4 regions of the Pseudomonas sp. MF08875 genome follow, and region 4 is predicted to be linked to each of the others. Evidence: riboswitches for the same ligand, from Rfam matches in the RefSeq annotation. Region 4 holds a riboswitch; each other region holds the start of a gene.
The links. A riboswitch is a leader RNA that binds a small molecule or an ion and turns the genes downstream of it on or off. The one in region 4 is predicted to bind cobalamin.
Positions count from the first base shown of each region.

Region 1: it holds a riboswitch for cobalamin, as region 4 does, so the genes downstream of both, cobO (cob(I)yrinic acid a,c-diamide adenosyltransferase) here and cobW (cobalamin biosynthesis protein CobW) in region 4, are expected to answer to the same signal.
Region 2: it holds a riboswitch for cobalamin, as region 4 does, so the genes downstream of both, AC19YT_RS06725 (ABC transporter substrate-binding protein) here and cobW (cobalamin biosynthesis protein CobW) in region 4, are expected to answer to the same signal.
Region 3: it holds a riboswitch for cobalamin, as region 4 does, so the genes downstream of both, AC19YT_RS05145 (TonB-dependent receptor plug domain-containing protein) here and cobW (cobalamin biosynthesis protein CobW) in region 4, are expected to answer to the same signal.

Region 1 is NZ_JCBCUW010000013.1:97,387-104,638, reverse strand. It holds gene AC19YT_RS10095 (cobyric acid synthase) at 1-561, opposite strand, end outside; gene cobD (threonine-phosphate decarboxylase CobD) at 558-1,550, opposite strand; gene cbiB (adenosylcobinamide-phosphate synthase CbiB) at 1,543-2,451, opposite strand; gene bluB (5,6-dimethylbenzimidazole synthase) at 2,448-3,098, opposite strand; gene AC19YT_RS10075 (cobyrinic acid a,c-diamide synthase CobB) at 3,095-4,471, opposite strand; gene cobO (cob(I)yrinic acid a,c-diamide adenosyltransferase) at 4,465-5,076, opposite strand; cobalamin riboswitch at 5,155-5,384, opposite strand; gene AC19YT_RS10065 (hypothetical protein) at 5,540-6,124, shown strand; partial or broken gene AC19YT_RS10060 (PQQ-dependent sugar dehydrogenase) at 6,189-7,252, shown strand, end outside.
Region 2 is NZ_JCBCUW010000008.1:96,409-103,660, forward strand. It holds gene AC19YT_RS06700 (amino acid ABC transporter permease/ATP-binding protein) at 1-1,384, shown strand, start outside; gene AC19YT_RS06705 (GntR family transcriptional regulator) at 1,402-2,067, shown strand; gene AC19YT_RS06710 (urea carboxylase-associated family protein) at 2,084-2,935, shown strand; gene AC19YT_RS06715 (hypothetical protein) at 3,057-3,458, shown strand; gene AC19YT_RS06720 (acetyltransferase domain-containing protein) at 3,474-4,643, opposite strand; cobalamin riboswitch at 4,797-5,000, shown strand; gene AC19YT_RS06725 (ABC transporter substrate-binding protein) at 5,146-6,162, shown strand; gene AC19YT_RS06730 (hypothetical protein) at 6,174-6,335, opposite strand; gene AC19YT_RS06735 (OprD family porin) at 6,367-7,252, shown strand, end outside.
Region 3 is NZ_JCBCUW010000006.1:77,935-85,186, reverse strand. It holds gene hglS (2-oxoadipate dioxygenase/decarboxylase HglS) at 1-127, opposite strand, end outside; gene AC19YT_RS05160 (diguanylate cyclase) at 332-1,384, shown strand; gene AC19YT_RS05155 (ABC transporter substrate-binding protein) at 1,631-2,554, opposite strand; gene AC19YT_RS05150 ((2Fe-2S) ferredoxin domain-containing protein) at 2,547-3,305, opposite strand; gene AC19YT_RS05145 (TonB-dependent receptor plug domain-containing protein) at 3,305-5,272, opposite strand; cobalamin riboswitch at 5,372-5,575, opposite strand; gene astA (arginine N-succinyltransferase) at 5,748-6,782, opposite strand; gene AC19YT_RS05135 (arginine N-succinyltransferase) at 6,838-7,252, opposite strand, start outside.
Region 4 is NZ_JCBCUW010000004.1:42,007-49,258, reverse strand. It holds gene cobN (cobaltochelatase subunit CobN) at 1-3,269, opposite strand, end outside; gene cobW (cobalamin biosynthesis protein CobW) at 3,273-4,340, opposite strand; cobalamin riboswitch at 4,442-4,651, opposite strand; cobalamin riboswitch at 4,720-4,943, shown strand; gene AC19YT_RS03345 (CbtB domain-containing protein) at 5,066-5,260, shown strand; gene AC19YT_RS03340 (CbtA family protein) at 5,272-5,973, shown strand; gene AC19YT_RS03335 (cobalamin biosynthesis protein) at 5,970-6,395, shown strand; gene cobM (precorrin-4 C(11)-methyltransferase) at 6,468-7,214, shown strand.

The DNA.
Region 1 (7,252 bases), on a different contig from region 4:
CGCCTGTTCGCTGGCCGAGAGCAGCTCCAGGGTGCCAACCAAATGGGCGAACACGCCACCACGGTTGATGTCGGCGATCAGCAGCACCGGGCAGTCCACCGCTTCGGCAAAGCCCATGTTGGCGATGTCACCGGCACGCAGGTTGATTTCCGCCGGCGAGCCGGCGCCCTCCACCATCACCACCGGGTAGGCCGCGCTCAAACGCTGGTGGGAGGCCAGCACCGCTTGCATCGCGATGGCCTTGTAGTCGTGATAGGCCACCGCGTTCATGCTGGCGACCGCCCGGCCATGGATGATGACCTGGGCGCCCGTATCGCTGTTGGGCTTGAGCAGCACCGGGTTCATGTCGGTGTGGGGTTGCAGGTTCGCAGCCTGGGCCTGCACCGCTTGGGCGCGGCCGATTTCGCCGCCATCGGCGGTCACTGCACTGTTGAGCGCCATGTTTTGCGGCTTGAACGGCACCACCGCAACGCCTTGGCGCACCAGCCAGCGGCACAGCGCGGTGACGAGGGTGCTTTTGCCAGCATCGGAGGTGGTGCCCTGCACCATCAGGGTGGTCATGGGTTTTCCTGGGTGTAGGCGGCAAAGGCCTGATCCAGGCGCAGCCAGTCGGCCTCTTCCCCTGGCAGGCCAAAGCGCAGGCTGCTGTCGTGGGCGAACAGGCGCAGCAAAATGCCGCGCCGCGCCATGAAATCCTGTACCTGCGCGGCGTGCTCGGTGCGCAGCCACTGGAACAGCGCGCAACCGCCCTGGGGCGCAAAGCCGTGTGCTTCCAGCAGCTGGGCCAGGCGTGCGCTGGCCACTTCGCTACGCTGGCGCTGGCGGGCGTGGCCAGCGCTGTCGGCCAGGCACAATTGCCCCAGCACCCGCGTCGGCCCGGCCACTGCCCAGGGCCCGACCTGATCGGCCAGCAAGCGCAGCAGTTTGCGCTCGGCCAGCACGAAGCCCAGGCGCACCCCGGCCAAACCGAAGAACTTGCCGAACGAACGCAGCACGATCAGCCCAACCTGGTGCGCATGCCCGGCCAGGCTCAGGTGCGGGGTGTTGTCCATAAAGGCTTCGTCCACCACCAGCCAGCCGCCGCGCTGGGCCAGGCGTGCGTGCCAGTCCAGCAGGCGCTCGGGGGGCAGGCTCAGGCCCGTGGGGTTGTTGGGGTTGACCACCACCAGCACGTCGAGTTGGTCGATAAAGAAGTCGACTTCAGCCTGCGACACTTCCCGCACGATGTAGCCGCCACGGCGCCACGCCTCGGCATGTTCGGCATAGCACGGCGACAGCACGCCGACCTTGCCCACGCGGCGCAAACGCGGCAGCAATTGGATCGCCGCTTGCGAGCCGGGCACCGGCAGCACGTGGGCGGCGCCGTAGTAGTCGCGGGCAGCTTGCTCCAAGCCATCCTCGGTTTCCGGCAGGCGCGCCCAGGCCCGCAGCGGGATCGGCGGGATCGGCCAGGGCCACGGCGCCAGGCCGCTGGAGAGGTCCAGCCACTCGTCTTGGGCAATGCCGTATTGCGCGCAGGCTTTGCGCAGGCGCCCACCGTGTTCAAGCATAGAATTCGGCCCCCATGCACAAGATCAGCAACCACAGCCACACGCCGCGCTGCACCAGTTGCCAGCCACGGTCGATGGCATCGGCGTCGGCCGGTGGGCCTTCGCCCAGGGTCGGGCGCTGGTGCAACTCGCCGTGATAGACCGCCGCGCCGCCCAGCTCCACCCCCAGGGCACCCGCGCCGGCAGCCATTACCGGGCCAGCATTGGGGCTGTCCCAAGTAGGGCCTTGCGTGCGCCAGCATTTAAGCGCCAGGCGTGTTTTGCCCAGTAGCGCGTAGGTCAAGGCGACCAGCCGCGCGGGAATGTAGTTGAGCAGGTCGTCGATTTTTGCCGCCGCCCAGCCGAAGCGCTCGAAGCGTTCGTTGCGATAGCCCCACATGGCGTCCAGGGTATTGCTCAGGCGATACAGCACCACCCCCGGCGCGCCGGCCACGGCAAACCAGAACAGCGCGGCGAACACCGCGTCGCTGCCGTTTTCCAGCACCGACTCGGTGGCCGCCCGGGCGACGGCAGTGTCGTCCAGCTCGGCGGTTTCGCGGCTGACCAGGTAGCCGACGCGTTTGCGCGCCTCTGCCAGGTCACCGGCGCGCAGGGCCTGGGCCACTGGCGCCACATGCTCGCCGAGGCTGCGCAGGCCGAGGGCGCAGTACAACGCGAGGACTTCCACCAGCCAACCGATGTAGGGCAGCCACGACAAAGCTGTAGCCGCCAGGGTCAAGGGCAGCACCGCCAGCACCCACGCGGTCACGCCGTGGCTACGCCAGCCGCGCCCGGCGGCATTGAAACGCCGCTCGATGCGCTCGGCGAACGCGCCGAACGCCACCAGCGGATGCCAGCGTCTGGGCTCGCCCAGCAACGCATCCAGCGCCACCGCGGCGGCACTCAACAACGCCACACTCATTGACTCACTCCCCATTGGTTCTCAAACAACAACTCACTCAACGGCCGGGCCTGGGCCCAGCCTTCGAGCACCAGCATCGGTGCTGGATAAAATGCCTCCACCGGCCCCAGGCACAGCACCGCCAAGGGCTTGGCCCCGGCGGGCAGGCCCAGCAGGTCGGCCAGGGCCTGGGGCTCGAACAGCGACACCCAGCCCAGGCCCAGGCCTTCGGCGCGGGCCGCCAGCCAGAGGTTCTGGATGGCGCAAGACAGCGAGGCCAGGTCCATTTCCGGCAAGGTGCGGCGGCCGAACACGTGGCGCTCGCGGTCATCGCTCAGGGCCGCCACCAGCACTTCGGCGCAGTCGTTGATGCCTTCGACCTTGAGCTTCATGAACTCACTGGAACGCTCACCCAACGCCTCGGCGGTGCGCACCCGTTCCTCTTCCACCAACTGCTGGATGCGCCCGCGCAGCGCCCGGTCGCTGATGCGGATAAAGCGCCAGGGCTGCATCAGCCCCACGCTGGGGGCGCAATGGGCGGCTTCGAGCAAGCGGCGCAGCAACGCCGGCGCCACCGTGCCGCCGCTGAAGTGGCGCATGTCACGGCGCTCGGCGATGGCGCGGTAGACGGCGGCGCGGTCGGCCTCTGGGAAGGCGTTGTCGGTCATTGGCTTATCGCGAGCAGGCTCGCTCCCACAGGAGTTTCACCGGCCTCTGTGGGAGCGAGCCTGCTCGCGATAGCGGTCTGGGGCATAAACAAAGCCGCCACCGCCCGCGGGTTGGACGGAAAGTAAAAGTGCACATAGGAGGCCGTCATCCGCCCGTCCCGGTACACCGCTTCGGCGCCGCGCCCGCCGTTGGGGCTCAGGCCCCGGGCGATGGGGGCCAGCGTGGTGGTGGTCAGCGAATGGTGATAGGTGTGGCCACGCAGGCTGCCTTCGGGCAGGTCCACCGTTTGCAGGGCCAGGGCCGCCAAGCGTTTTTGCATCACCGCAGCGCCCGGCAACAGGCCCAGCAGCGGTGCACTCACGCCTTCGACGTCCGTGAGGGAGTCGAGCAGATACAGCATGCCGCCGCACTCGGCCAACAACGGTTTGCCCGCGCGGTGGTGGGCGCGGATAGCCTCCAGCATCGGCGTGTTCTGCGCCAACGCGACGTGGTGCAACTCCGGGTAACCGCCGGGCAGGTAAAGGCTGTCGGCCTCGGGCAACCCGCTGTCATGAATAGGTGAGAAGAAGTGCAACTGGGCGCCCATCGCCCGCAGCAGGTCGAGGCTGGCGCCATAGGTGAAGGCGAACGCCTCGTCCCGCGCCACGGCGATGCGCACGCCGGCCAACAACGGCTCGGCAACCACCGGCTGGGGCGCGGCGAAGGCCACGGCGGGCGGCAGGGCCACTTCGCAACTGCTGGCCAGAGCCGTGGCGGCCGCGTCCAGGCGCAGGTCGAGGTCGTTCAGTTCACTGGCCTGCACCAGGCCTAGGTGGCGGCTGGGCAGCTCGATGCCCGTCTCGCGGGACAACGCGCCGTACCAGCGCAGGCCTTCGGTGAGGCTGCCTTCGAGCAGTTGCGCATGGCGCAGGGTGCCGACGCGGTTGGCCAGCACCCCGGCAAAGGGCAGGTCCGGTTGGTAGCGCGCCAGGCCCAGGGCCAGGGCGCCGAAGGTCTGGGCCATGGCGGTGCCGTCGATCACGCCCAGCACCGGCACGCCGAAGTGGCGCGCCAGGTCGGCACTGGAGGGCGTGCCGTCGAACAGGCCCATGACGCCTTCGATCAGGATCAGGTCGGCCTCCCCCGCCGCTTCCCACAACAGGCGACGGCTTTCCTGCTCGCCCACCATCCACATATCCAGTTGGTACACCGGCGCACCGCTGGCACGCTCCAGAATCATCGGGTCGAGAAAGTCCGGGCCGCATTTGAACACGCGCACCTGGCGCCCCTGGTTACGATGCAGGCGCGCCAGGGCGGCGGTGACCGTGGTTTTGCCCTGGCCGGACGCCGGCGCCGCAATCAGCACGGCCGGGCACTGGCGCACACTCACAATTCGATGCCTTTTTGCGCCTTGATGCCGGCCTGGAAGGCGTGCTTGAGCAGGCCCATTTCGGTGACGGTGTCGGCCAGCTCGATCATTTGCTCCTTGGCCCCACGGCCGGTGACCACCACGTGTTGCATCGGCGGGCGGGCCTGCAGGTCGCTGAGCACTTGGTCCAGGTCCAGGTAGCCGTGCTTGAGGGCGATGTTCAGTTCATCGAGCACCACCAGGCCAATGGCCGGGTCGCTGAGCAACTGGCGCGATACCGCCCACGCCGCTTGGGCGGCGGCGATGTCGCGCTGGCGGTCCTGGGTTTCCCAGGTGAAGCCTTCGCCCATCACGTGAAAGCGCACCTGCTCGGGGAAACGGCGGAAAAACAACTCCTCGCCCGTGCTGTTGCGGCCCTTGATGAACTGCACCACGCCGCACTGCATGCCGTGGCCCATGGCGCGGGCGAGCATGCCGAACGCCGAGCTGCTCTTGCCCTTGCCGTTGCCGCTGAGCACCAGCAGCAAGCCGCACTCGTTGGGCGAGTTGGCGATGCGTTCATCGATCACGGCTTTTTTGCGCAGCATGCGCGCCAGGTGGCGCTCGTCGCGTTCGGGGGAATCGGTCATGGGGCAGCTCTCCGTTGGGGCTGGATAACGGCGGGCAGGAATAAAGGACGGCAACAAGCCTGGCATCGCCCACCGTGATGCCGTTGGATGGATCAGGCCGGTCTCCGGGCTCATGAGTGGGTTGCCCCGGGCGGTGCGCCTTCCCATGCCCGGGTGGGCACAGTGGCAAAAAGCACAGCCTTGACTCATTTACCGTTGCGGGGGCAGCGCCGGGATCGTGACCGCGCGCTTGGCGCACGCACTCACCGGCTTCCCTGTTTCACCCTGTCGACCGCTGGCCACAGGGCACCTGAAACAAGCGGCGAAGGTTAGAGGGTTGGGGGTGGAGCGTCAATGAAACCCGGGGCCGCCAGGGTTGATTGACTGCGATGGGTCAATAAACGGGCGCCAATCTTGTGCCAGGCTGGAAGCGGCGATATCAAATAGCCATAACCCAAACACGATCGACTCAAGGGAGTGAACGATGCAAGGCATGATTATCAGCAACCCCAAGCTGGAATTTTTGCGACCGATGCTGGAGCGCTGGTTTGACTGCATCGATCGCTACAACCGGGTGCGCGGCGACAACAAGGCGCCGTACTGGTCAGACGAGCGGGCCAACCTGGGGCTGCTCTCGGCCGCAGCCTGGATGGCCGAAATGGTCACCCTGGAACATGCGCCCACCAAAAAGCAGTTGGAAAACGGTGAGCGCAATGCCCGCGCCGACCTGTACATCGCCAGCAAGGACGAATGGGCCTACGTGCAAGCCAGCCAGCGCTGGCCCCAGATCAACCACCTGAACCTGGAGCAGGCCCTGCTCGATATCACCAGCGCCGCCCGCCGCATCAGCTACCCCAGCGACCTGAAGCTGGGCTGCCTGTTCGTCGCCCCGCAAAAAACCCAGCACAGCGCCACCCCCGAAGAACTCCAGGACATGGTCGACGACCTGCAAAAGGAGTACAGCTGCGCCGTGGCCTGGTACTTCCCCTATGCCTACCGCAAGTTGCGCAACGAGGCGGGCAACTACCAACCCGGCATCGCCGTGCTGTTCAAAGAGGCTCGCGGATAAGGTTGAACCCCGCGCCGCGCCCACTGCCCTATGCTTACCGCCGCGTACTCATAGGGAAATGCCCATGTTCAAGCCTCGCTCCGCCTTTATCGTTGTGCTCGCCGCCGGGTTGGTTGCCTGCGGCGAGACGTCCACCTTGCAAGTTTCCGACGGCACCGGGCCGTCGCCGCGCCTGCCGGCGCCGAACAAAACCCTGATCCCCACCGTCAACGTCGCCCCGGCCATCGGCTGGCCGGCGGGCGGCAAACCCGTGGCGGCGGCCGGCACCCAGGTCGCCGCGTTCGCCGAAGGCCTGGAGCACCCGCGCTAGCTTTACGTGCTGCCCAACGGCGACGTGCTGGTGGCCGAAACCAACGCCCCGGCCAAACCCGAGGACAGCACCGGGTTGCGCGGCTGGATCAGCGAAAAAATCATGGCCCGCGCCGGCGCCACCGTGCCGAGCCCGAACCGCATCACCCTGCTGCGCGACGCCGACCACGATGGCGTCGCCGAAACCCGCACGGTGTTCCTGGACAACCTCAACTCGCCGTTCGGCATGGCCCTGGTGGGCAACGACCTCTACGTGGCCGACACCGATCGCCTGCTGCGCTTCCCCTACACCGCCGGCCAGACCCGCATCGAAGCGCCGGCCAGCAAGGTGGTGGATTTGCCCGGCGGGCCGCTCAACCACCACTGGACCAAAAACGTCATCGCCAGCCAAGACGGCAGCAAGCTGTACGTCACGGTGGGCTCCAACAGCAATGTCGGGGAAAACGGCCTGGAGAAAGAAGAAGGCCGCGCGGCGATCTGGGAAGTCGAGCGCGCCAGCGCTAAGGCGCGGATATTCGCCTCGGGCCTGCGCAACCCCAACGGCCTGGCCTGGGAGCCGGACAGCGGTGCGTTGTGGACGGCGGTCAACGAGCGGGACGAAATCGGCAGCGACCTGGTGCCGGACTACATCACCTCGGTGCGCGACGGCGGCTTCTACGGCTGGCCCTTCAGCTACTACGGCCAGCATGTAGACGAGCGCGTCACCCCGCAAAACCCGGACCTGGTGGCCAAGGCCATCGCCCCGGATTATGCGGTGGGGCCGCACACCGCGTCCCTGGGCCTGGCCTTCGCCACGGGCAGCCAATTGCCGGCGCCCTT
Region 2 (7,252 bases), on a different contig from region 4:
GGCGTTGGCGCGCCAGTCGCAACGGCGCTGGCTGCGCGACACGGCCGGGGTCTACATCTGGTTCTTCCGCAGCCTCCCCCTGTTGGTGCTGCTGATCTTCGTCTACAACCTGCCCCAGGTGTTCCCGTCCACCAGCCTGGTGCTGTCCAACCCCTACTCCGCCGGCCTGATCGCCCTGGTGCTCAGCGAAGCGGCGTACATTGCCGAAATCCACCGTGGCGGCCTGATGGCCGTGGCCAAGGGCCAACTGGAAGCGGGCAAGGCCCTGGGCGTCGGTTATCGCGGCATCCAGCGCCTGATTGTGGTGCCCCAGGCCCTGCGCGTGGCGCTGCCGACCCTGGCCAACGAATACATCACCATCGTCAAGCTGACCTCGTTGGTGTCGGTGATTTCCCTCTCGGAAATCCTCCTGGTGGGCCAGCAGCTCTACACCCAGAACTTTCTGGTGATGGAAACCATGCTCGCCGTGGCCTTCTATTACGTGTTCATCGTCACCGTGTTCAGCCGTTTGCTGCGGGTGCTGGAAAACCACCTCGATGTAACCCGACGCAAACCCAAGCACATCGCCGCTGTTGATCTCAGCCAGGTCGCCACCGCCCGTGCCGCCGGCCAGGCCGAACCGGGCGAATTCGCCTTGCAGGCCCGTGGCGTGCGCAAAGCCTACGGTGAGCTGCAAGTGCTCAAGGGCGTGCAATTGAACGTGCGCTGGGGCGAGGTGGTGTCGATCATCGGCCCGTCCGGCTCGGGCAAGACCACCCTGATCCGTACCATGAATGGCCTGGAAACCCTCGACCACGGGGACATCACCCTACAAGGCCAGCCGTTCCTGCGCGGCACCAAAGAGGCCCAAGGCCCGTTGGGGCACAAGGTGCACATGAACGGTATCGTCCACGTCGGCATGGTGTTCCAGGGCTTCAACCTGTTCCCCCATAAAACCGCCCTGGAAAACGTCATGATGGCGCCGCTCTACCACGCCCACGGCGGCGACGAGGACCTACGCCTGCTGAGCCTGGCCCTGCTGCGCAAAGTGGGCATGCTCGACCACGCCGGCAAGTACCCGCACCAGCTCTCCGGCGGGCAGCAGCAGCGCGTGGCGATCGCCCGCGCCCTGGCCATGCGGCCCTCGGTGATGCTGTTCGACGAACCCACCTCGGCCCTGGACCCGGAACTGGTGGGCGATGTGCTGGCGGTGATCGAAGAACTGGCCCGCGAAGGCATGACCATGGTCATCGTCACCCACGAAATGAACTTCGCCTTCAAGCTCTCCGACCGCGTGGTGTTCATGGAAGGCGGCGAGATCATCCAGGACGCCGCGCCCCGGCAGATGCTGGAGCAACGCAGCGAACGCATGACCAAGTTCCTCAAAGACGTGCAACTGGCCTGAGCCAAGGGAGCCACACCGTGAGCCAAACCAAGGAACCGAGCCTGTCACTGGCCGACCAAGTGGCCATTGAACTGCGCGAAGACATCATTGGCGGGCGCCTGTTGCCGGGCATGCCGCTGGTGGAAAGCGAACTGGTCAACCACTACAACGCCTCGCGCAACACTGTGCGCGAGGCCCTGCACCAGCTCGGGCGCGAAGGCCTGGCCAGCTACGTGCGCAACAAGGGCGTGATGGTGCGGCGCCTGGGTATCGACGAAGTACGCGACATTTTCAAAGTACGGCGCACCCTGGAATTGCAGGCCATCGCCGCCAGCAAACCACTGCGCGAGTACCAGTCCGACCTGATGCTGCAAGCCATCGAAGCTGCGCAACTGGCCCAGGACCGCGAAAACTGGCAGGCCTTCGGCACCCACAGCCTGCGTTTTCACCAACACATCGTCGGCCTGCTGCGCAGCCCCCTGTTCGACGAATTCTTCACCCATGTCGCCGCCCAGATGCGTTTGGTGTTCTCCAACGCCCCCAGCGAAGAAACCTTCCAGAAACCCTGGCTGGAGCGCGACCGGCACATCCACGACCTGCTGGGCGAGGGGCGCAAGAAAGAAGCCGAAGAAGCCATGAGCAGCTACCTCAACGACTCCGAACGGGTGTTGCTGGACATTCTCGCCAGCATCCCCAAACACTGAAAAAAGAGGACCCACCATGTACAAGGACTACCCCGCGGCCTACCAGGTCAGCAAAGGCGCCGCCCTGCAAGTCGATACCGCGTTCTACGACCGCGTGCGCCAGACCCCAAGCGCTCGCACCCTGATCGAGCAGTTCGAAGTGCCGATCCGCACCGGCCGCGCCTGGAAAGTGCCGGCCGGCCATGTATTCCGCGTGACCACCCCGGTCGGCCCGCAGGTGGGCGATTTCAACGTGTGGAACGCCAACGACCCACGCGAACGCATGTGGGCCGCGCGCACCCGCCAGTTGCAGGGCGCCCACGTGACCACCTATGACCGCTTGTGGTCGAACCTGCCGTTTCTGCGCCCGATGGTCACCATCACCGACGACAGCCTGGCCGCCTACGGCATCGACGAGCACGGCGGGCGCCTGCACGACCTGCTCGGCACCCGCTGCGACCCCTACGTGAACAAAATGCTCACCGGCGAAGACTTCCACCACCACTGCCACTCCAACCTGACCCGCGCTGTGCTGCCCCACGGCCTGACCGAGTTCGACGTGCATGACGTGCTGAACATCTTCCAGTGCACGGGCCTTAACCACGACGACATGTACTTCATGAAAGCCTGCCCGGCGCAGAAAGGTGACTACCTGGAGTTCTTCGCCGAAATCGACCTGCTGTGCGCCCTCTCCACCTGCCCGGGCGGCGACCTCTCGCTGCCGATGTGGGGCCCGGACGCCGAAGACCCGCTCAAGGTCTGCCGACCCCTGGGCGTGGAAATCTACCGCCTCGACGACAGCCTGCTCGACGGCTGGCAACCGCCGCAACGCGCCGCCTACAACGGCAACCATGGCCTGCTGATCCCCAAGGCGGAGTGGGAGAAGTAAGGCCCTGGGCGCCCGCCTGACGATGAGGCCGGCACAGCCAGCCTCTGCGTTGCACGCGCGCCACCCGGTGCGCTGGCGCCGTGATAGGCAAAGCCGCGCGCCAGTCGCTATGCTGCTGCCCATGACCACGCCTGCCCACCTGCGCCAACCCTGCCCTCCCGGCGCCTGCACCTGCGGGCGCGACCGCTTGCCGGAGCAGGAACTGCTGCAATTGCCGATCCTGAGCCTGACCCGGGCCGAAGAAAAACGCCTGCTCGAACGCCTGGAAAACCTGCACAGCCTGGACGACCTGGAACACATGCAGCGCAAAATGCTCCAGTTGCTCGGCATCCGCGTGCAGGTCGCCCCCGGTTTCAATGAAGTGCGCAGCATGCGCGGCATCCAGATCCAGATCGACGACACCCCAGGCCTGTGCCGCAAAACCCGCCAGACCATCCCTGCCGCTATCCGCCGCGCCCTGGAAAAAAACCCGCAGATCGCCTACAGCCTGCTCAACGCCAACGACCTGCTGCGCGACGCCTGAGCCGTGCCGTAGGGGCTACAGGTATTTGAGCCAGGCGAGGTCGCGGCGCCTGGCCTTGAGCGCTGAGAACCAGCGCACTGGCGGGTACACCGCCAGCGCCAGGGCCATCGCCATCAGCCACACCGCGCCAATGGAGTCGAAGCCAAAGTAGCTGCCCTGGTTCAGCCCGAACGCCGCCACCGCCAATAGATACAAGGCTTTGAGCACATACAGGTGCAGCAGGTAGAAGAACATCGGCGCCGAGCCCAATACCGTCAACGGCAGCAGCCACCGCCGCTGGCCGGCCCGCTCGAAGGCCAGCAACAGCAGCAGCCCAAGCCCGAGGGTCAAGGTCAGGAACAGCAGCGACGGCGGGTACTTGGTGATGTTGAAAAAGCCCATCAGGGTGTGCAGCGCGGTGTCGCCCACGGCCCAGGGTTTTTCGCCATAACCGTTGGCCAGGCGCACCAGCACAAACCCCAGCAACGCCGCCACACCCCAGCCCAGCAAGCGCCGCTGGCGCCCCGCCACCGGCGTGCTGCGGCTGAACCACGGCCCCAGCACGTAGCCCAGGGCGATCACGCCGATCCACGGCAATACCGGGTAAGAGGTACGCAGGCGCAAATCCGCAGAAAACGCCAGCCAGCCACGGTCGTGGAGGATCGCCCACGGCACGTGCAAGGCCGACTCCACGGGAAAATGCACGCCGTCCAGCAGGTTGTGCCCGGCGATGATCGCCACCGCCAGCAATGCCAACACCGGCCGTGGCAGCCACACCAGCAGCGACAGCGCGAGCATGCTCAGGCCGATGGCCCAGATCACTTGCAGGTAGATCACGCTGGGCGGGAACTGGAAGGTCCAGGCGAAATTCACCAAGGTCAGCTCCAGCAGGACCAGGAACAACCCACGCTTGAACAGGAACGCCGCGACATCAGCCTTGCCGGCATATTTTTCGCCGTACAACCACGCCGACAACCCGGTGAGCAGCACAAACACCGGGGCGCACAAATGGGCCAGGGTACGGCTGATAAACAGACTCGGTTCGGTGCTGGCGATGTCCATCGGGTCGCCGACCTGGCGGTGCAGCAGGAAGGTTTCGCGCACGTGATCGAGCAGCATGAACAGGATCACCAGCCCACGCAGGGCATCGATGGACAGCAGACGTGAAATCGGGGGGCTAACAGCGGGTGAAGGGGTATGGGTCATGGAGTATTCGCAACGGGATGATAGGAAACCCGCTCGCCAGAGCGGTCGATGAAAAGCTTGAACCGTTACCTTATAACATGACAAGCTAGCGCAATGCACCGCGCAATCACGGCCATACACTTGCCCCGCCGCTGGTTGAATGCGTATCGATGAACTAACATGCCGCCCGCCGGTTGGCGCAAGGAACTGACAGGGAATCCCCCAGCGCGCCGTAAGCCACGCTGAAACGGAACTGCCCCCGCAACTGTAGGCGCCGAGCCCCCTGCCTCCACGCACGCCACCGGAAAACCTCCCGGGAAGGCCGCTGGCGGACCGCGAAGCGCCAATCAGAACACCTGCCGGCCCGTAGCAAACACTAACCGGCGGGGTGTCCGGAAAGGACATCCGCACGCGGTTTTCGATGCGTTTTCAGCTTTACCCTGCCCTGGCGGCAGCGTTTGAGGGATGTGTTTTCCAAGGCCGTGCCCTGCCCGTGCACCGGTTCCAATGGAGATCGCATTTCATGTCACTGCCCCACCTCAACGCCCTGTTCGCCGGCCTCGGCCTGACCTCGCTGAGCCTGTGCGCCAGTGCCACCGAATACCCGTTGCACCTGAACAACTGCGGCGTGCCCCTGACGTTCAGCGAGGCGCCGGCCAAGGCCGTGACCATCGGCCAATCCGGCACCGAGATGCTCTACGCCCTGGGCCTGGGCGACACACTGGTAGGCACCTCGCTGTGGTTCAACGAAGTGCTGCCGCAGTTCAAGGCCCAGGATGCCAAGGTCGAACGCCTGGCCGACAACGAACCCAGTTTTGAAGCGGTGATCGGCAAGCGCCCCGCCCTGGTGGCCGTGGACCTGGAGTGGATGGTTGGGCCCCAAGGCGCGGTCGGCACCCGCGAGCAGTTCCATGAACTGAAGATCTCTACCTACCTGCTGCCCTCCGACTGCGAAGGCAAGGACAACCTGGTGGGCGCCGATGGCACGCGCCTCAAGGCCTTCAGCGTGGACAGCCTGTACAAGAGCATCACCGAGCTTGCACAGATCTTCGATGTGGAGGACCGCGGCCAGCGCCTGGTCAGCGACCTGAAGAATCGCCTGGCCAACGCCGTGGCCCAGGCGCGCCAGCAGCACCCCCGGGACGTCTCCGCAGTGGTGTGGTTTTCCAGCGCCGACCTTGGCATCGACCCCTATGTGGCGGGCCGCAAGGGCATCCCCGATTTCATGCTCAGCGCCCTGGGGATGCGCAACGTGATCGAATCCGACGAGGAATGGCCCACCGTGGGCTGGGAAACCATCGCCAAGGCCAACCCCAGTATCCTGGTGATTGCGCGCATGGACCGGCGCCGCTACCCCGCCGACGACTACCGCAAAAAACTGGAATTCCTCAAGAGCGACCCAGTGACCCGCCACATGGACGCAGTCAAGCACGACCGCATCGTCATCATCGACGCCCACGGCATGAACGCCAGCACGCGGATGTTCGGCGCCATTGAGGAGCTGGCCAGCGCTGTTGAGCACTTCAAGTTGCCTAAATGAGACACGCCCGGTTACTCGGCCATGGCCTGTTGGTGCTGGCGGTGATCGCCGGCGCGGCCCTGGGCGAAACCGCCATCAGCCTGCCCATGGTCTTGCAAACCCTGGCCAATAAGCTTCGGGGCGCGGGCTGGTTGACCGACCCCAGCGATGGCGCGCAGATCCTGCGCTTCCACGCCTCTTTAACCCTTCCTGGAGACCACCCCGATGCGTTACATCACTGCGCTGGCACTGCCCGTCGCCTTGCTCGGCCACAGCACCCTGGCCAACGCCGGGTCCGCCCAGGAACAGGCCAAGGGTTTTGTCGAAGACAGCACCTGGACCCTGCTCAACCGCAGCGTGTACGACCAACGCGAGTACCGTCACGGCGCCCGCAGCAACGGCGCGCGCAACGCCTACAAACCCCGCAGCGAGCGCAATGGCTACGGCGAAGAATGGGCCTACGGGCTGATGGGCAGCGTGCAGTCGGGCTTTACCCAGGGCACGGTGGGTGTGGGCGTCGATGCCCACGCTTACCAAGGCTTGCAACTGGACAGCGGTGGCGGCCGCGCGGGCAAGGCGCGGCTGCTGGGGCTGGACCACGACGGCCACCCCAAAAACAGCTTCAGCCGTGGCGGCGCCGCGCTCAAGTTGCGGGTGTCGTCCACCACCCTGGCCTGGGGCGAACAACGGGTGAAAACCCCCGTATTCAGTTCCTCCGACAGCCGCCTCCTGCCGGAAACCGCCACCGGGCTGTTCCTCACCAGCCAGGAATGGGCCGGGGTGAAACTGCTGGGTGGGCACTTCACCGAAAGCACCGACCGCAATGCCTCGAGCCACGACCGCGGCTTTGTGGTCAATTACTCCAATGGCCGCCAGGGCAACGCCTTCGACCTTGCGGGCGTGGTCTACAGCGCCACCCCGGGCCTGAGCGCCAGCCTCTACACCTCACGTTATGCCGATACCTGGAACCAGCATTACCTGGGCGCCACGTTCAGCCACGCCTTGAGCCCCACCCGCTCACTGTCGCTGAACCTCAACCTGTACCGCACCACCGACGAGGGCCGGGCGCTGTCGGGACGTATCGACAACACCACGTGGAGCCTGATGTCCG
Region 3 (7,252 bases), on a different contig from region 4:
CGTTGGTCTGCGCGACCAGTTCCATCAGCACGCCGTACAGTGGCACTTCGTGGCGGTACATGTCGGACATGGCCCGGGAAAAACGCTGGCGGATCAGGTCGGGGCTGACAAAACGCGGGTGGCTCATGGCGGTAGGTTCCAGGCAACAGGGCGATGGCGCGATTCTGTTGGGCAAGCGGGGGGCTGGCAAACGAAGTTTCTTCCCGACTTCATTCTTTGCCGGACTGCTGTAGGTGCCTGGATCGCGGTCTGCCGGTCGGTGATAGCTATTTGACGTTGCCCTGATAGACTCCCCTCACGCTGTTTACCTGTCACAGGAGTTTGGCCCCCGATGCCTCACACCGGCGACAAGGGACGTTCACTGGCAAGGAGGCTTTACAGCTCACGTACCCTGGGCCTGGCCCTGGGGTTTATTTGCGTGGGCGCGGCGATGTATCCGCTGCACCCGCCGGCCTGGGTCTGGGCCTTGATGCTGTTCAACGGCTTTGCCTGGGCGCCGTTGGCGTACCTGTGCTCGCGCCTGGCCAAGGCGCCCTACGACAGCGAGCGGCGTAACCTGCTGATCGACTCCTACATGGCCGGGTTCTGGGTCGGCGCCATGCATTTCAATCCGCTGCCCAGTGTCACCTCGCTGTCGATGATGGCGATGAACAACGTCGCCATCGGCGGGGTTCGCTTTCTGCTGGCCGGGTTCATGGCCCAGGGCCTTGGCGTGGCGACTTCCCTGATGATTTTCGCCCCGTTGTTCATCCCCCATACCACGCCTGTGCAGTTGTATGCCAGCCTGCCGTTGTTGAGCCTTTACCCGCTGGCGCTGGGCTGGATCTGCTATCGCCAGGCCGCCACCCTGGGCCGGCACAAACGCGAGCTGCTGGCCCTGAGCCGCACCGACAGCCTTACCGGCCTGCTCAACCACGGGGCGTGGAAGGATCAACTGGACCTGGAGTTCCAACGCTGCCGCCAGCAATCACGCAGCGGGGCAATTGCCTTGATCGATATCGACCACTTCAAGACCATCAACGACACCTATGGCCATGTCGCCGGCGACATCGTGCTGCGCCAGTTGAGCCGCATCCTCACGCAGAACCTGCGCGCCAGCGACATGGCCGGGCGCTATGGCGGTGACGAGTTTTGCGTGATCTTGCCGGATGTGCCCCTGCACAGCGCCGCCCAGGTGATGGAGGCCCTGCGCGAGCGCTTTGCCTGCCTGGGCTATGCCCAGAGCCCGAGCCTGAAAGTCAGCCTGAGCATCGGCCTGGCCGCCTACGACCCGGCCCACAGCGACGCCACCCTGTGGCTCAGCCACGCCGACCAGGCCTTGTATGCCGCCAAGACCACGGGGCGTAATCGGGTGATTTGTGGAGTAGCGGCGTCGGTGGGCTGAAGCACCTTGTGGGAGCAACTGTCTTACCCTTACCCCTGGTCACCGCCACTGCGTGCCACCCTCGCGAGCAGGCTCGCTCATACAGAGGAAAATCACAGTTCAACTGTGGGAGCGGGCCCGCCCGCGATGAGGTCGGTACAGCCGATGCCCCTCTAGCGCTTGCAATGCCGCCATCGCGGGCGGGCCCGCTCCCACAAAAGCCCGGCAACGCGGCCCACAGAGGTCGCTCTTTACGCTGTGAAACCCCTACCGCTTGCCCGCCATGGCCTTGAACCGCTTGGCCAGGTCCAGGGCCACGGCGCCGCTGGCCGGGGTGGGCACGAGGTGGGCGAAGGGGATGTCGATCAGGCGGTTTTCCCGCACGGCGCGCAGGCGTGAGAGCAGCGGGTCGGTCTGGAGCAGGTGGCGCTTGCGGCTGGCCGGGGACCACACGGCGTCGGCCAGCAGGATCACGTCGGGGTCGTTCATCAACAGCACTTCATTGCTCACGTTCAGGCGCGGGATGTCGACGTCGGCGAAGCTGTTACGCCCGCCCGCGGCGGCCAGCAGGGCGGTGATAAACCCCCGTGTGCCGACGCTGTGCAGGCCATTGACCTCGCTGTCGAGGTAGAACACCGACAGCACTCGGCTTTCGTCATGCAGCGCGCGGGCGCCGGCCAGGTCGGCATCCAGGCGGGCGATCAACTGCTTAGCGCGCTCGGGCTGGCGCACCAGCGCGCCGAGGGTGCGCAGGTCGTTGCGGATATGCCCGAAAAAATCCAGGGAGCGGCCGTCGCAGGCCGATTCCATCAAGTAGCTGGCGATGCCGTTGGCGCCCAGGGTGGCGCGCGAGGTCAGGTTGTTGTCGAACGCCGAAGCAAAGCCGCCCACCACCAGGTCGGCATGCTGGCTATAGAGCACTTCGGCTGAAGGGTAGAGCCGGGAAATCACCGGGATGGCGCGATAGGCGCCGTGTTCAATGGCTGCGCCGTCGTCGTCGATATAGGCCACGCCGGCCAGCAAGTCGCCGGCGCCGAGGCTGAGCAGGGTGTCGGCGCTGTGCTGGTTGAGGGCCACGATGCGCTGCGGCGGCTGCGCCACGGCCCAGGTTTGGCCGCAGTTGCCATAGGTTTGGCCAAAGGCTGGGGCGGCCAGGCACAGCCACGTAGCGGCAACGAAGAATCTACGCATCGGGCACGCCTCCTGGGGGCGGATGGATCAGCAGGGCCGCAACCGGCCTATTGCCCAGCAGGTGTTCGTCCACCAGGCGCCGGGTGTCGTCGTCGGTGGCGATGCGGTACCAGCAGGCATCGGGGTAAACCGTCAGCAGTGGCCCACGGTTGCATGGGAACTGGCAAGCGGTGCGGGTCAGCAGCACGCCGCCCGGGGTTTCTACCAGGTGATGGTCGAGCAAATGGCGGCGCAGGGTTTTCCACCGCGCCAGGGCGCCCCGGCGCACGCAACGCGGGCCGGTGCACAAAAACAGGTGGCGGGCGTGGGCCGGCGGGTGTTCCCAGCCTGGGTCGGCGGCCACCGGGGCCACCCGCTCGCAGGGCAAGTGGCGCTCGCTGCGCGCCACCTCGGCGCACACCGCGTCGGCCTCCAGGCCCCGGCGGCCGAGGGCCGAGGCGGTGACCCAGAGCCTTGGCGCCTGCGGGTGGGCGGCCGCGCGGCGCGCCAGCTCATCGCGCAACCAGTCCAGGTAGGCGCTGTCGGACGCGGGCTCCAGGTCCACCACCAGCACCTGCTCGCCGAGGTGCTGGCGCGGTGCTTGGAGGGCCTGCCAGAGCCCGTCGAAGCTGTGCAGGGTGTCGATGATCCGCTCGTTCGGCGCCGCGCCGCGCAAGGTGCGCAACGCGGCGGCAAAGGCCTGGCCTTGCGAGCCGTCACGCAGGCCCGGGCCGACGAACAGCACCTGTTGGTATGGGCTTGGGGTGTTCATCAGAAGCGGTACGTGTAGCGCACTTCGCTGGTGAACGGGCGCCCCAGGTTGTCCACCGAGCTGGCGCGGCTGGTGACGTAGTCGCGGTCGAGCAGGTTTTCCACCAGCAGGCTGATGCGGTGCTGGCGGGCGTTGTCGAGGTAGCGGTAGGCGTCGGCGTCCACTACCGCGTAGTGGCCGTATTCCACCTCCTTGGCGCCCACCACGCTGCGGATGTAGCGCACCGCGCCGGCCACGCCCCACAGGCGATTGTCGGCGTCGAAGGCCAGGCGCGAGCGGGCGAAGAAGCTGGGGATGTTGGTCAGGGTGACGCCGTGGTTGCCTTCCACCAGGTTGCGGGTCATGTCCGCCGACAGGCTCCAGCGCTCGTCCAGCTGCCATTTGCCGTCCAGTTCGACGCCGCGCACCCGCACCTCGCCCTGGCTGTTGGTCCAGTGGATGTCGTCCAGAGCAATCAGGTCGGTGATCTTGCGCCTAAACCCAGTGACGCTGGCACTGAAGTCGCGGTTCAGCAGTTCGCCCTTGTAGTCCAGCCCCAGCTCGGCGTTGCGGCTTTTTTCGGGCTTGAGGTTGCGGTTGCCGATTTCATCGTCTTCGCGGGCGAACAACTGTTCGGCGTTGGGCAGCTTGTAGGCGCTGCCGTACTGGCCGCGCAGCTGCCAGTTGGGGTTGAGGTCATAGAGCGAGGTGAGCATGCCCACGGTGGCGCTATCGCCGCCGCTCATGGCTTCGTGGCGGATGCCGAGGCTGGGGTGCCAGTCGGGCAGGGCGGCGATCACCGGGCGCAATTGGGTGTAGAGGGCGTGGGCCTGGGCCTGGTTGTCGTCGATGATGAGCACATCGTCCTGGCCCTTGAACCACTGGTTGTCGGCGCCGAACACCAGCACGTGGCCGCCGTCCAGTTCGGCCTTGCCTTCGGCCTGCACGCCCCAGTCGGTGAAGCCCCAGTAATCCTTGTCGTTGACCACCGTGGTGGCGCCGCCCGGGGCGTTGTTGATGCGGGTGTAGCGGGTGTCCCAGTCGTTGACGTGGCCTTTGACGAAATAGCTCAGGCGTTCGCTGAGGCTGTGCTCGAAGGTGGCCGTGGCGATTTGCTGCACGCGGTCGTTGGTGGTTTTGCGGTTGTTGGCGGGCCGGGCGAAGTCCAGGTTGGCGTCGGAGTATTGGTAGAACAGCTCCAGGCGCGCATCGTCGCCCAACGCCTGGATGGCCTTGGCACCGAAGGTGGTGACCTCGTAGGAACGCTTTTTGTCCGTGGTGTTGGCGCTGTAGTCGCGGTTACGAAACGGTTGGTAGCCGTCGGAGACGTTGTGGCTGACGTAGGCCAAAAGGCCCAGGTCGCCCCAGCCGTTGCTGACGATGCGCTCGGCGCGGGCGTCGCCTGTTTTGCCCATGAAGCTGTCCAGGCCCAGGTTGACCTCGCCGCCGATGTCGCGGCTTTGCGGGCTGCGGGTGACGATATTGATGACGCCGGCCACGGCCTGGGTGCCGAACAGCAGGCTCTGGCCGCCCTTGAGCACTTCGATGCGCTCGATGGCGTTGGCAGGCAGGGTGTCGATGTAAATGCCGCCATACAGGCGATTGTTCAGGCGCACGCCGTCGAGCAGGATCAGGGTGTCGTCGTTGCGCCCGCCCAGCAGGGAATAGGTGCCGTAGTCGAACGGGCCGTTTTTCGGCGCCACGTATAGGCCCGGTACGTACATCTGCAGGACGCGGGAGATGTCGCTGCTGGGGCCGGCGCGCTCGATCTGCTCGCGGCTGACGATCTCCACTTTGCTGCCGTACTTGGCCATCTCGGCGACGGTGGTGGATTCCACGGACGGAGCGCTGACGGTTTGTTGTTCGAGGGTCAGGGCGCTGTCATCGGCCAGCAGGGCCGGGCTCAGGAGGGCGCCGCACAGGGCCGCGCAGGCATGCAAGGGCGCAGGACACAGGGCCCGGGCACGCAAGGTTTGGAGTTGATTCATTTTTTGGTCTTCTCGAAAAAGTTTCTTTCGCAGAAGCACGCAGGAGAAAGTACCGGGCACACGCCGATACCGGCCCATGCCCGCCCACCGCAGGTTTTTGCCAAACAAACATTCCAGGCCGGTCTCCGGGCTTGCGAGGCTGGAGGGGTTCGCCTTCCCATGCCGTGAGGCACAGTGGCTGATTGAACCCATCACTCGCTTACCGTTGCGGGGGCAGCACCGGACTAGCCCTGGGAGGGCGCACCGGTTTCCCGTTTCACCTCATGCACGGCGGCAGGAGGCACCTGAAACAGGGCGGCATCTGAACACTGGCATGACCGTTCGTCAACCTTGGCGGGTGTTTTGGGGAGACTGGTGTAGCAAACGGGCTCGCCCGCGCTCGGTCGCGTAGCGGCCGTAAAAATTGGCCCGGTGCCACACCACCGAGGGGCGCTGCGCACCCCAGCGCGGGCGAGCCCGCTTGCTACCGCGAGGGTTACGCGGCGACAGCTTGCATGTGGCGCAGGGCCATGGGCACGGCGCGTACCGATTGGCCGGGTTGCAGTTGCAGGCGTTTGGCGGTGAGGCGGTCGATCAGCAACTGATTGCCCACCAGGCGCGCCTTGGCGGCGGTGATACGGCAGTTTTCCAGGCGCCGGTTGTGGATCAGCCAGGTCGGGGCTTCGTCGTCCGGGGTGCCGATGCTCAAGGTCAAGGACTGGCTGTCGCGCACGGCACGGATGTTGCCCACCGCCGCTTCGATCAGCGGGCCGCCATCGAAAATATCGATGTAATTGTGGTAGCTGAAACCCTCGGCCTGGAGGATCTGCGCCGCGTGCCGGGTGTTGGGGTGCATTTGGCCGATCACCGCTTGCGCCTCTTCGGTGAGCAGGCAGGTGTACAGCGGCTGGCGCGGCATCAGTTCGGCGATGGAGGCCTTGTTGCCCATCACCGAGAGGTGGTCGGCGTGGAAGAAGTCGCGCTTGAAGAAGTGCCGGCCCAGGCTGTCCCAGAACGGCGAGCAGCCTTCTTCATCGGTGCAGCCGCGCAACCCGGCGATGAGTTTTTCGCCGAACAACTCGGGGAACTCAGCCACGAACAGCAGCCGCGCCGTGGACAGCAAGCGGCCATTGCCGACGCTGCGCAGGTCCGGGCGCAGAAACAGCGAGCAGAGCTGGGATTGGCCGGTCATTTCGTTGTTCAGGAACAGGGTCGGAATGTGCCGCTCGATGCCCAGTACCGGCGCCGAGTTCACCGTCAGGCCAACCCGGTAGTTGTACCAAGGCTCGCGCTCGCCCACCGCGCCAGCCAGGGCGCTGACGCCGAGCAGGCGTTGGTCGTCGTCTTCGAGCACGAACAGGTAGTCGGCATCGGCGCGCTCGACCTGTTGGGCGAAGGTGCGTTGCGACCAGCGCACCCGATGGGCCATGCGCTCTTCACTGATGGGCAGGCTGGTCAGCGCGGGGTCTACATGCCGGGCCAGGTCCTGCAACGCGGGCAGGTCAGTGATATTCACCGGGCGGACGATCATGGTGCAGCTCCTTGGGCGCGCCTATCCAGGCGTAGTTCTTGGGCTCGGGGCAAGGTCACAGGGCGATCAACCGCACAGTGCGGCCCTCGTCCAGGCGCAAGGCTTCGAGCATGTCATCACTTAGGCCGACCTTCCCCTCCAGGGGTTCCTCCAGTTCGGCGACGATGGCGCGGTAATCGCGCAGTTTGTCGTTACTTAGCAGGTAGCGGCCCAATTCGCCGCTGGGGGCCCGGCGCACTGTGGTCAGAAGCTGGCTGCGGGCGATGGAGCGGATGTTAGCGGTGCGCGCATAAAGCGTTGGGCCACCGTCGAAGATGTCCACGTAGCTGTGGGGTTCGAAGCCTTCGCGCAGCAGCATGTCCATGGCGTCGCGGCCATCCGGGTGGGGTTTGCCGATACAGTCCTGGGCCGCTTGCGGCAGCATGGGGATGTAGATCGGGTGATGGGGCATCAACAGGGTGATGGCTTCG
Region 4 (7,252 bases):
TTTTGCACCACGGCCTGCACTTGGCTCAAGCGCTGGGCGAACTGGCTGCGGGCGGCGGTGCCCTCGTCGGCACCGCCATAGGCGTAGCCGCCCCAGTTGAGGTAGACCTCGGCCAGGTCGGCGCGGGTCTGCCATAGCCGCCCGTCGATGGCGCCCTGCACGCCCGCGCCATAGGCCCCGGGTTTGGCGCCGAAGATCCGCCAACCGGCCTGGCGCGCCGCCGCGTCCGGCGCGGTGCCCGCCGCCAGCAACGCCGCGCGTTCATCGCGCACTTTGGCCGCCAGGGGGTTGAGGTCGTCCGGTTCGTCCAGCGCGGCCACCGCTTGCACCGCCGCGTCGAACAGACGGATCAGGTTGGCGAAGGCATCGCGAAAGAACCCCGACACCCGCAACGTCACGTCCACCCGGGGCCGGTCCAGCAGGCTCAGGGGCAGGATCTCGAAGTCATCGACCCGTTGGCTGCCGGTGGCCCACACCGGGCGCACGCCCAGCAGGGCCATGGCCTGGGCGATGTCGTCGCCGCCGGTGCGCATGGTGGCGGTGCCCCACACCGAGAGGCCGAGTTGGCGCAAATGGTCGCCGTGGTCTTGCAGGTGCCGCTCTAGGATCAGGTTGGCCGAGGCAAAACCGATGCGCCACGCAGTGGTGGTGGGCAGGTTACGCACGTCCACCGAGAAAAAATTGCGCCCGGTGGGCAGCACGTCGAGGCGGCCCCGGCTCGGCGCGCCGCTGGGCCCGGCCGGCACGAACCGCCCGCCCAGGGCCGCGAGCAAGCCATTCATCTCGGCCGGGCCGCAGGCGTCCAGGCGCGGCGCGACCACCTCGCGCAGGTGCGCCAGGATTGCGTTGACCTCCAGCCACGGCTCCCCGGCAAACGGCGCGTCGGCCACAGCCAGGGCCTGTTCCACCACGGCCAGGGCGAACAACTCGAGGCGCTCGCGGGTGTCGCCCGCGGTGCGCCAGGGCTCGTGGCTGGCACCTTGCAACTCAACCGGGCGCGGCCCGTTCCAGGGCTCGCCTAAATTGCAGTCCAGGGGATCAAAACCCAGGGCCAGGGCCTTGGCCAGCGCCCGCAGCAAACTCGACTGAGCGCCGCGGCCGTCGCCCCGGGGGATGCGCAGCAGCGCCAGCAAGGTGTCCAGGCGCAGGCGCCCGGCGGGGGATTCGCCGAACACGTGCAGGCCATCGCGGATCTGCGATTCCTTGAGGTCGCACAGGTAGGTGTCCAAACGCGGCAGCCAGATCGCCGCGTCGGCCTCGCTGTCCAGCGCAGCGTCCAGTTGCAGCTCGCGGTCGATGTGGGTGTCGCGCACCAGGGCGAGGATGTCTTTTTGCAGCTCGCGGGCACGGCGCGGGTCGAGCAATTGGGCGTCGTAGTATTCGTCGGCCAGGCGTTCGAGGTCGCGCAGTGGGCCGTAGGTTTCGGCGCGGGTCAAAGGCGGCATCAAGTGGTCGATGATGACCGCTTGGGTGCGGCGCTTGGCCTGGGCGCCCTCGCCCGGGTCATTGACGATAAAGGGGTAGATGTTCGGCAGCGGCCCCAGCAGCGCATCCGGCCAGCACTCAGGCGAGAGGCCCACACCCTTGCCCGGCAGCCATTCCAGGTTGCCGTGCTTGCCGACGTGGATCACGGCGTGGGCACCGTAGGTATGGCGCAGCCAGAAGTAGAACGCCAGATAACCATGGGGCGGCACCAGGTCCGGGTCGTGGTAGACCGCGCTGGGGTCCACTTGGTAACCGCGCGCCGGTTGAATGCCGACAAAGGTCAGGCCCAGGCGCAGGCCGGCGATCATCAGGCGCCCGGCGCGGTGCATGGGGTCCTGCTCGGGGGCGCCCCAGCGGGCCAACACGGCCTGCTGGTTGGCCGCCGGCAGGGCCTGGAACAGGGCCTGATAGGCGTCCAGCGCCAGGCTTTGCTGGCATGGGCGCAGGTCGAGGCTGTCGAGGTCGTTGCTGACCCCGCCGAGCAACGCCTGAATCAGCGCCGTACCGCTGGCCGGCAGCTCCGCGGGCAGCGGATAACCTTGCGCGTGCAGGGCCCGCAGGATATTCAGCGCCGCCGCCGGGGTGTCCAGGCCCACGCCGTTGCCGATGCGCCCATCGCGGGTCGGGTAGTTGGCCAGGATCAAAGCGACGCGTTTGTCGCCGTTACCCAGGCGCGCCAGGTCCACCCAGCGCCGCGCCAGTTCGGCGACAAAATCCATGCGCTCGGGCTGGGCGCGGTAGCAGACCACATCGGATTGGCTGCGCTCGCTGCGCCAGGCCAGGTCCTTGAAGCTGATGGGGCGGCTGATGATGCGCCCGTCGAGTTCCGGCAAGGCGATGTGCATTGCCAGGTCTCGCGGCCCCAGGCCCTGCTCGCTGGCGCGCCACCCGGGCTCGTTGTCCTGGGCGCAAATGGCCTGGATCACCGGGATATCGCGGCGAAACGGGCGTAAATGGGGGGCTTCGGGGCTCGATTGAGCGAACCCGGTGGTGTTGAGGATCACCGCGGCTGCGGCCTCGTCCAACCAACCTTCCACTGCCGCCAGGCAACCGGGCTCCTTGAGGCTGGCCACCGCGATGGGTAAGGGGTTGAGGCCCGCCGCCTGCAAGCGCTGGCAGAACACATCGATGAACCCGGTGTTCGCCGCTTGCAAGTGGGAGCGGTAGAACAGCACCGCCGCCACGGCTTGCCCGGGCTGCCAGTCGGTATGCCATTGGCTTAGGCTGGCGTGGCCATGGCGAGGGTGGTAGATGGCGCTGCGCGGCAGCACCTGGGGCTCGCCCCACGAATAGTCGCGGCCCAGCCAGCCACTGGCCAGGCAGCGGTAGAAATCCAGGGCATTGCCCAAACCGCCCTGGCGCAAAAACTGCCACAGGCGATCGCGCTCGGGCGCGGCCACGGTGCTCAGGTCGCTCAGCTCCGGGTCGGGGCGGTCGTCCCCCGGCACCAGAATCAGTTGCACGCCGCGCTCGGCCAGTTGCACCAGGCGTTCGATGCCGTAGCGCCAATAGCCGATGCCGCCGTGCAGGGATATCAGGATGACCTTGGCGTGTTGCAGCACCTGCTCGACGTAGAGGTCCACCGAGGCGTGGTTCTGCACCTGCATCGGGTTGGCCAGGCGCAGGCTGGGGTAATCCTCGGGCAGTTGCCGGGCGGCTTCGGCCAGCAGTGCCAAGCTGGAATCGCCGCTGCACAGGACCACCAGTTCGGCGGGGGTTTGCCCCAGGTCGGCGATGTTGTCATCGGCGACGAAACCACCGGGTTGGGTCCTGAGCAGGTGCATGGGTCAGGCGCCGAGAGCGGCGCGCAGTTGCGCTTCGAGTTGGGCGGCATCCAGGTCTTGGCCGATCAACACCAGGTGGGTGGTGCGCGGCTCGTCGCTGCGCCAGGCGCGGTCGAAGTGCTTGTCGAAACGGCTGCCCACGCCCTGGATCAGCAAACGCATCGGCTTGCCCGGGATGGCGGCAAAACCCTTGACCCGCAAGATGCCGTGCTTGACCACCAACTCGTTAAGGGCGGCCAGCAGCAAGCTTTCGTCGGCCTGGGGCAGCTCGATGGAAATGGAGTCGAACGCGTCGTGATCGTGGTCATCTTCGCCGCCATCGCCGTGATGGTGGTCGTGGTGGCTGTGGCGCCCGTCGATGTGCTCTTCGGAACCGGCGCCCAGGCCGATCAGCACGTCCAGGGGCACGCGACCGCTGCTGGCTTCGATGATCTTCACCGCCGGCGGCAGTTCTTCGGCCACTTCCTGGCGCACGCGCTCCAGGTCTTGCGGGGCGATCAGGTCGGTTTTATTGAGGATCACCAGGTCGGCGCTGGCCAATTGGTCGGCGAACAACTCGTGCAACGGCGACTCGTGGTCCAGGTTGGGGTCGAGTTTGCGCTGGGCGTCCACCTGGTCGGGGAAAGCGGCAAAGGTGCCGGCGGCCACGGCCGGGCTGTCAACCACGGTAATCACCGCATCGACGGTGCAGGCGCTGCGGATTTCCGGCCACTGGAAGGCTTGCACCAACGGTTTGGGCAGGGCCAGGCCGGAGGTTTCGATGAGGATGTGGTCCAGATCGGCGCGGCGCGCCACCAGTTCGCGCATCACCGGGAAGAACTCTTCCTGCACCGTGCAGCACAGGCAGCCGTTGGCCAGTTCATAGACGCGGCCGTTGGCTTCTTCTTCGGTGCAGCCGATGGCGCACTGCTTGAGGATTTCGCCGTCGATGCCCAGCTCGCCGAACTCATTGACGATCACCGCGATACGCCGGCCCTGGGCGTTGTCGAGCATGTGGCGCAGCAAGGTGGTTTTGCCCGAACCGAGGAACCCGGTGACGATGGTGACGGGGAGTTTGGCCAGTGTTTTCATCGGATGCCCTTTGGCAAAGGGGGCGGGCATACGGGACGGCTGGCCGGGCGCGGGGGGCGCCAAGGCAGATTTCGCCACCGGATCACCCCGCCCGGTTGAATGTGAGAATCAGTGACGAGGCAGGTCTCCTGGCTGACGGTGGGCCAGTCCTTGGACTGGCATTCGCTGCGCCTTCCCGCTTGGCCCGAAGGCATCAGCAGTGGCGTGGCAGCGAACAGCACCGTTCACAGTTGCGGGGGCAGCCGCGGCATTGACCGCGTTCCCTTCTTAGCTTCGGCACGGGCCGAAGAACCTCGAACGCGCAAGGCTACGCAGTGCGTAGGGGCGGGTCAATGCCGGGCGCCTCGGGCATTTGACGCCCCGCCCTCGCCCATGCTCTCCTACGCACCTTGTTACAGGTGCCCTTGACAGGGTGAAACGGGAAACCGGTGGATCATGTGCTTTACTCAAGCCCTTGATGAATCCGGTGCTGCCCCCGCAACGGTAAGCGAGAGAGGAATCACAGCCACTGTGCCAACCGGCATGGGAAGGCGATTCCAGCAGGCCACGGCGCAAGCCCGGCCCCTCGCGAGCCCGGAGACCGGCCAGTGACACGACAGTGCGCCCCCACGGCCACTTTCACCCAACAAACCCGCGGTGGGCGGGCGCTGTCTGAAGCCCTGCGGGCCCGCCTCGCAGGGGTTTGCATGCGCTCGATCCGCCCTGACACCACAAAGGGAAGCGCCATGTCGATCATCAGCAGCACTCGCCATACCGGCACCGCCAGCAGCACCGCCACCTTGAGCCAACGCCTCACTGCCGCCATCGGCGCGTCGATTTTGGGCGCGTGCCTGGTGTATTTCGCCGGGTTCTCCCACATCGAAGCGGTGCACAACACCGCCCACGATACCCGCCACAGCGCCGCGTTCCCGTGCCATTGAGACCTGCCGCCATGATTAAGCGCATCGCCCAAACCGCAGGTTTCACCGGCCTGCTGGCCGCCCTGCTGCTGACCCTGCTGCAAAGCTTCTGGGTCGCGCCGTTGATCCTCCAGGCCGAAACCTATGAAAGCGCCCCGGCGGCCCAGGCCCATGAACACGCCGACAGTGGCGGCGCCGCCCACAGCCACGACGCCGAGGCCTGGGAGCCCGAAGACGGCTGGCAGCGCGTGCTGTCCACCACCGGCGGCAACCTGGTGGTGGCAGTCGGTTTCGCCCTGATGCTGGCCGGGCTCTACACCCTGCGCGCGCCCAACAGCACCGTGCAAGGCTTGTTCTGGGGCCTGGCCGGTTATGCGACCTTCTGCCTGGCGCCGACCCTGGGCCTGCCACCGGAATTGCCGGGCACCGCTGCCGCCGACCTGGCGCAACGGCAGATGTGGTGGGTCGGCACCGCCGCGTCCACTGCCGCGGGCATCGCCCTGGTGGTGTTCGGCAGGCACTGGGCGCTGAAGATCCTCGGCGCGGCGATCCTGGCCGTGCCACACGTGATCGGCGCGCCGCAGCCAGAAGTGCATTCGATGCTGGCCCCCGAAGCCCTCGAAGCGCAGTTCAAGATCGCCTCGCAACTGACCAATGCCGCGTTCTGGCTGGCCCTGGGCCTGATTAGCGCGTGGTTGTTCCGCCGCAAGGGTGGCGCCTCATACCCGGCGTGAACCGCCCCAGCCCGGCGCCGATCCTGGTGATCGGCCTGGGCTGTCAGCGGGGCTGCCCCGCCAGCACGCTGCGCGCGTTGCTCGACCAGGCCCTGCAAGCCCACCGCATCGACCTGGACGCGGTGCAAGCCCTGGCCAGCATCGACCTCAAGCGCCACGAACCGGGTCTGCTGGAACTGGCGGCGCAATTGGGCTTGCCGTTGACCTGCTTCAGTAGCGTGGAACTGGCCACCTATCAAGATCAACTGAGCCATCAATCTCAGATCGCTTTCGAGCGCACCGGGTGCTACGGCATCGCCGAAAGCGCCGCCCTGGCCCTGGCCGAGCGCCTGGCGCAAGAGCCCTCCAGCCTGGTGATTCGTCGGCAGAAATACGCCCAGGCCACCTTTGCATTGGCGCGGGCCACGCAAAAGCGCCGATAATCGCCGCCCCGATCATGAGCAATCTTCATCTGCAAGCCTGCTCGCCCCCCCTCTTTTGCCTAGGACACCGCCATGACGGTCTACTTTATCGGTGCCGGCCCCGGCGACCCGGAACTCATCACCGTCAAGGGCCAGCGCCTGATCCGCCGTTGCCCACTGATTATCTACGCCGGCTCCCTGGTGCCCGCTGCGGTGCTCGAAGGCCATAACGCCGAACAGGTCATCAATAGCGCCGAACTGCACTTGGAACAGATCATCGAGCACATCAAGAGCGCCCACGGCAAAGGCCAGGACGTGGCCCGCGTGCACTCCGGCGACCCGAGCCTGTATGGCGCCATCGGCGAGCAGATCCGCTGCCTGCGGGAATTGGCCATCCCCTTTGAAATCATCCCCGGCGTCACCGCCACCGCCGCTTGCGCCGCGTTGCTGGGGGTGGAACTGACCCTGCCGGATGTGGCGCAAAGCGTGATCCTGACCCGCTACGCCGACAAAACCGCGATGCCGCCCGGTGAAACCTTCGCCAGCCTTGCCGCCCATGGCACCACCATGGCTGTGCACCTGGGAGTCAACCATCTGGAAAAAATCGTCGCGCAGCTGCTGCCCCACTACGGCGCCGACTGCCCCATCGCCGTGGTGCACCGTGCCAGTTGGCCGGATCAGGACTGGGTGCTCGGCACCCTCGACGACATCGTGGGCAAGGTCCAGGCCAAGGGTTTTCGGCGTACGGCGCTGATCCTGGTGGGCCGGGTGCTGGCCAGCGACAGCTTTGGCGAATCGTCCCTGTACCGGGCGGGGCATGCGCACCTCTATCGGCCGTAGGAAGGGCGCCACAAGCTGCAAGCTTTAAGCTTGTAACT